DNA from 2 places in the Paenibacillus sp. 203 genome. Region 1 is predicted to be linked to the other one. Evidence: riboswitches for the same ligand, from Rfam matches in the RefSeq annotation. Region 1 holds a riboswitch; the other holds the start of a gene.
What was found. A riboswitch is a leader RNA that binds a small molecule or an ion and turns the genes downstream of it on or off. The one in region 1 is predicted to bind thiamine pyrophosphate.
Positions count from the first base shown of each region.

Region 1 (3,154 bases):
ACCTTGGCTGCGATTCTTTCGGCGGTGGGTGTCACCAAGACTCCGCTGCTTGAACAAAAAATACTTGTTTTCGGCCCAGGGGCAGCAGGAATCGGTAATGCTGATCAAATTCGGGGTGCTATGATCGAGGACGGCCTTTCCGCAGAAGATTCATTCAAGTCCTTTTGGGCCTTTGATTATCGCGGGCTGTTAATGGAAGATATGGAAGACGTATTAGAGTATCAGAAACCGTATGTGCGCAATAAGGATGAAGTCAGTTCATGGACCCGGTCGGGTGACGGCAAAATACCACTGCTGGAGGTCATCCGTCAGGTGAAGCCTACGATATTGATTGGAACTTCCGGTGTAGCAGGTGCCTTTTCTGAAGAGATCATCAAGGAGATGGCGAAACATGTAGAACGCCCGATCATTATGCCCATGTCCAATCCTACAAACCTTGCAGAAGCAGTACCCGAGGATTTGATCCGATGGACCGATGGCAAAGCACTGATTGCAACCGGAAGTCCTTTTGAGCCCGTCACCTATAACGGTACGAAATTTGAGATTGGACAGGCGAACAATGCCTTTGTTTTTCCGGGACTGGGTCTGGGTGCGATTGTGGTTAAAGCCAAAAGGATTACCCCTGCGATGTTTACAGCGGCAGCAGTTGCTGTTGCCAATGGTGTAGATTCGAATACGCCTGGCGGTGCACTACTCCCTCATATCCGAAAATTACGCGAAGTTTCGTACGCTGTTGCGATTGCGGTTGCAAAAGCCGCGATACAGGATCAGGTAGCTCAGGCGCACATTTCAGATGTGGAACAAGCTATACGAGATGCAATGTGGAAACCGGAATATGCCAAGGTCAAAGCTGTGGAAAATGTAATTCATCACCCTCACTAAGCCCAAAACACCTAACTAGAGGAAATTTCATATTTTGCACACTATGTTTGACATAGCGTATGAACGTATGTACAGTAATAGTCAAAAGAATAGAAGTCCACTAGGGGAGCCGCTATGGCTGAGACAAGAACGTATCTTGGACCCTTTGAACCTGATCTAGTTCGTACTAGCGTAGGAAAGTGGAGCCTTCGTATATAAGGTTTCAAACGTTTTTTTGCGTATTGGGCCTATTGTTGAAGCCGCTCCCATTTTTCCGGGGCGGCTTTTTAGCGTTGTTCCGGAATTATATTCTTACAGGACTTCTTGCTCTTCAATTTGATGGAGGTGGGGAAATTGAGTTTTACACAAGAACTCCGTCGGCAGGCGGACGGCATTTTTCAAGCGATTTTTGAGCACCCCTTTGTGAGAGGTATTGCTGAAGGAAGTTTGACAAGGGGACAGCTGATTCACTATGTAAAACAGGACTTTGAATATTTGAACGCCTACATGCGGATATACGGCATCGCAATCTCCAAATGCACCAATCGGGAGGATATGGCTGTATTTAATGAACAAATCTCTTTTATTCTCCACAGCGAGGTTCATCCGCATCAAAATTTCTGTGCTGTCGCAGGGGTGACCTATGAAGAGTTGCAGGGATATCCGCTCGCTCCGTCGGCTCATCACTATATCCGTCACATGCTGACGGTTGCGCATGAGGGTAGCCTGGGCGAGATCTTGGCTGTGCTGCTGCCATGTATGTGGACGTATGCCGAGATTGGCCGCAGGCTGCTGGATGAAGTAAAGCCGGATGAGTCTCATCCGTTCTATGAATGGATTGGCTTCTATGGAGACCAGCTTGATGATACAACACTCAAGTTCCGAGAACGTGTAGATGCTTGGGCGGAAGACGCAACGGCTGCTGAGCGGGAGCGGATGATTGAGCATTTTATACTGAGCTGCCAGCTGGAATATAAGTTCTGGGATATGGCTTATAAGCAGGAAGAATGGCCGGTCCAAATGCAGGCAGCGATCTTGGAATAGTCAGCCTGGCGATTCGATGCGTGAAGTACGGTTAATGCCCTGTTGAACCACCAACTATAGAGAGGATAATCATTATGAGTACATGGGAAAAAAGTTATTCGGATCTCCTGACGAAGGTACAAAACAGCAAACCCCTCGTTCACAATATGACCAATGTGGTAGTCACCAACTTTACGGCCAACGGTCTGTATGCATTGGGCGCCTCCCCGGTGATGGCCTATGCACCCGAGGAAGTAGCAGATATGGCAAAAATAGCAGGCGCCGTCGTGTTAAACATCGGTACACTGAACCGCGAACTGGTGGATGCCATGATCATTGCTGGACAATCGGCGAATGCACACGGTGTTCCGGTGCTGCTAGATCCGGTCGGTGCGGGAGCAACGAGCTTTAGAACTGAATCGGCACTGCGAATCCTGAGTGAAGTCAAAATCTCATTGGTGCGGGGCAATGCAGCCGAAGTCGCACATCTTGTTGGAGAAGCGCGTGACATTAAAGGCGTAGATGCCGGTGACAGTGCTGACAGCGGCCATGTCGATCTGGCAATTCGGGCTGCTCGAATGCTCAATACGATGGTTGTCATTACTGGAAAAGAGGACGTCATCACCGATGGGGCCGAAGCACGAATGATTAGCGGCGGAGACGCGCTCCTCACGAAGGTAACCGGAGCAGGCTGTCTGCTGACCTCTGTGTTAGGTGCCTTTGCAGCTGTTGAACCTAACCTGCTGCTCGCAGGTACAGCAGGTTTGGCATTTTACGGTGCAGCAGCTTCTCGAGCCGCAACACGTACCGCAGAGCTGGGGCCCGGCAGCTTCCAGATTGCCTTTCTCGACGAGCTGGCCAAACTGCACACAGGTTCACTAGAAGGGCATGTCTCGATCCATGAAGCCGGAACAACAGCAGCAGGTGGTGCGCGATGACAGACGTTCGTGTACCCAGAGCGCTGACGATTGCTGGTTCGGACAGTGGCGGCGGGGCCGGAATTCAAGCTGATCTCAAAACCTTTCAAGAACTTGGCGTGTACGGCATGTCGGCTATTACGGCCATTACCGTACAGAATACCTTAGGGGTCCACGGCGTATATCCGCTACCAGAGGAAGCAACAGCGGAACAGATCGAAGCCGTAGGATTAGACCTTGGAGTGGATGCCCTGAAGACTGGCATGCTGTTTAATGCCGGCATCATCCGTCTTGTGAGCGAGCAGATCCGAAAGTTCGGCTGGAAAAAGGTCGTCGTCGATCCCGTGATGATT
Region 1 covers NZ_JAXCHD010000006.1:319,374-322,527, reverse strand. Annotated here, with positions in the region: gene WA407_RS16495 (NAD-dependent malic enzyme) at 1-882, shown strand, start outside; TPP riboswitch at 975-1,077, shown strand; gene tenA (thiaminase II) at 1,216-1,905, shown strand; gene thiM (hydroxyethylthiazole kinase) at 1,980-2,822, shown strand; gene thiD (bifunctional hydroxymethylpyrimidine kinase/phosphomethylpyrimidine kinase) at 2,819-3,154, shown strand, end outside.

Region 2 (3,154 bases), on a different contig from region 1:
CTTCATAAGCTTTTCTCCTTGAGGAGCTCCGAAGAAAAACTACTTATCCCAAGTTCTGCTGCACCAGCTCCATTAAGCATAGCTGCCATCGCACGCCCGGTAGCATCACTCAGCAGGACACCGTTGCGATAATGCCCAACCGCAGCAAATACGCCCTCGACCCCAGGAACAGTACCTATAAAAGGATGGCCTGATGCAGCCTGCGGACGTAAGCCCGCCCAAGCGCGTATAAAAGAAGCTTCACGGACGCACGGCAGCCAGGCAGAGGCACGTGCCAGCAACCCCTCCAAGCCTCCTACGGTCACTTCTTCGTCATATTGATGCGGAAGGCTCGTTGCCCCAATCCAAAGCTCGTTATTCTGTTTAGGCACGAGGTAAATATCATCAGCATAAATGGTGTATTCTAATGGGTGATCCTTCAAGGAGACCGCTACCGCTTCGCCCTTGACCGAATAAAGTGGATATTCAAATCCAACCTGCGCCAGTAATTTCATGCTATCCAAGCCTCCAGCAATAATGACCTGATCGCAGGAAAAAAAGCCGCTATCTGTTCGGACACCGCAAACTCGACCATCCTGTATGACCAGTTGCTCTGCCCGTGTACCAGACCATACCGTTGCTCCCAGCACCGCAGCAGCACCTGCATAAGCACGACAAAGCTGGACAGGAGCCACTTGTGTCTCCTTTGAACGATATATTGCTCCGATCGCTTGTTCATCCAAACCTGGAATTCGTCGGGCCAATTCCCTCGCATCCCACCAGATAGGACAATCATCCTCTCGCGTTTTAGCAGCTTTCCAGCGTTTTTGGCCTTCAGTTTCCGTACGGAAAGGGGTCACAAATCCTTCTGTACGGAATTCCACCGAAATACCCGACAAACGCTCCAGATCACAAACAAGCTCAGGGAATGCATCTCGACTTCTGCGAGCAAATCGTGCCAGCTCAGAGTCGGTGAACTCTTCACTTTCCGCTGCCAGCATTCCAACCGCTGCTCCTGAGGCTCCCTCACCCGGGATCAATCGTTCCAGCATGATCGTACTTCTTCCCTCCTTGGCCACATGATAAGCAATGGAACTGCCGATGACACCTCCACCTATGACCAAGCATTCAGCATGTCCTATCGCTCTTGCCTCTGTGTGTATCTTTAGCATTTGTTCCGTGTCTCCTCTCCATAAACCATTCTGCTTTCAGCTTGCCTCTACTCTCGTTTTCTCGCTACAAGCTGTGAACTACAAGATCTGCCATTCGCCTATATTCCATCGCAGCTGCAACGGGCGACTCAGCCTCCCATATACCAGACATCACCGCAATTCCGCTTGCTCCGGCCATATAAAGCTCCGGGATATGGTGCGGTTGTATGCCGCCCAGCGCGATCACCGGAATGTTCGACAGCCTGCAAATATGTTCAAGCTGAGCTAAACCCCGCGGTACAATACCGGGCTTACAATGGGTCTCATATACGTGACCATAAAGTACATAGTCTGCTCCTGCCTGCTCGGCAGTCTGCGCCTCCTCCAAGGAATGCACAGACACTCCACAGCGTGTACTCTTTGAAAGTAGGCTTTTCACATCCACAACAGGTAATCCATTAGCTGGTAGCTGGACGGTTCCAACCAAAGTAAGTAAAGCTACATCCACACGATCATTTACTACAATTTGTTGCAAAGGAACTTCCTGCTCCACCATGCTGCGAGTCAAAGAAAGCAATGCAGAGGCACCATTCTGTTTTAAACGTGCGTGTACATAATGAACATACGGACAAATCATAGCAGCCACTCGGGCGGCTTGTGCAAAAGTGCCCTTTTCCATCGAAATTGCGTGTAATTCGATTTTGTCTTCACCTCACATTGGATTAAAGGATCTAAGCTTAGCAGCCACGTCTACCAGCAGTAATGAAAGGGGATTGTATGTGAATCCGTCTACGGAAGCTCGAACAACTTAAAATGAACGAAACGCAAAAAAACCACTTCCCCAAGGAAGTGGTTTAACGAACGTCCAATAATCGAACGGACCATGATATCCGTATACGTGTATCGTCCCACGCACAAACAAAATAAAGATGGTGTTGCCTTGTTTGTACGGCGCTCACTTCCCTACGCTGGCATAACCCAGATCAGGTGCAAAGGGTCCGAAATCCATTTATTCCGTCTCAGCCGCATGGGCGGCTCCCCTAGTGTGACTATTTTATTGTATAAGCTAAAGATAGCTTAGCATATTTTCCTAATTCTGCAAACCCCACTTCGTGTGAAATATGCAGAACTGGATTTAACTGATTTTAGTTAACTTTACTTGACCACTCTTCCACATTCCACGTTTTGGTTACCCAATCCTCGTAAAAGTCCGGTTCGTGAGATACAAGCAATACCGTCCCTTTGTATTCCTTCAAGGCACGTTTCAGCTCATCCTTTGCTTTAACATCCAAGTGGTTGGTAGGCTCATCGAACAATACCCAGTTGCTTTCACGCATTAACAGTTTGCAAAGACGGACTTTAGCCTGTTCTCCACCACTAAGCGCAGATAGCGGACGTGTGATATGCTCATTTTTCAAACCGCAGCGCGCCAAATGCGCTCGTACTTCATGCTGGTTCAAATGCGGAAATTCATTCCACACATCGTCAATCGGTGTAATTTTCTCCGCCTTTACTTCCTGCTCAAAATAAGCGGGCTGCAAAAAATCACCTTGATAGGTTTTTCCACTGATTGGCGGAATTTTTCCCAATATGGTTTTGAGCAATGTCGATTTACCGACACCGTTGTAGCCAACAATTGCAATTTTTTCGCCACGTTCAATCGTCATGGACATTTTAGGCAAAAGGGCATGTGTATAACCAATCTCAAAATCAATACCCTCAAATACCGTCTTTCCGCTTGCACGTGCCTCTTTGAACTGAAAGGTTGGTTTTGCGGCTTCTTCAGGCTTATCAATACGTTCGATCCGATCAAGCTGCTTTTCACGGCTCTTTGCTCGGCCTGAGGTAGAAGCACGCGCTTTATTGCGCTGAATAAAATCTTCCTGTTTCTTTATAAAGTCCTGTTGCTTCTCATAAGCATCAATATGCTGAGCTTTGTTCAGATCCGCCATTTCAAGAAACTTTTCATAGTTAGCTGAATAACGGGTCATCTTGGCAAATTCAAGATGGTAAATAACATTAAC
Region 2 covers NZ_JAXCHD010000003.1:368,180-371,333, reverse strand. Annotated here, with positions in the region: gene thiS (sulfur carrier protein ThiS) at 1-6, opposite strand, end outside; gene thiO (glycine oxidase ThiO) at 3-1,151, opposite strand; gene WA407_RS08120 (thiamine phosphate synthase) at 1,216-1,809, opposite strand; TPP riboswitch at 2,074-2,182, opposite strand; gene WA407_RS08115 (ABC-F family ATP-binding cassette domain-containing protein) at 2,276-3,154, opposite strand, start outside.
Region 2: it holds a riboswitch for thiamine pyrophosphate, as region 1 does, so the genes downstream of both, WA407_RS08120 (thiamine phosphate synthase) here and tenA (thiaminase II) in region 1, are expected to answer to the same signal.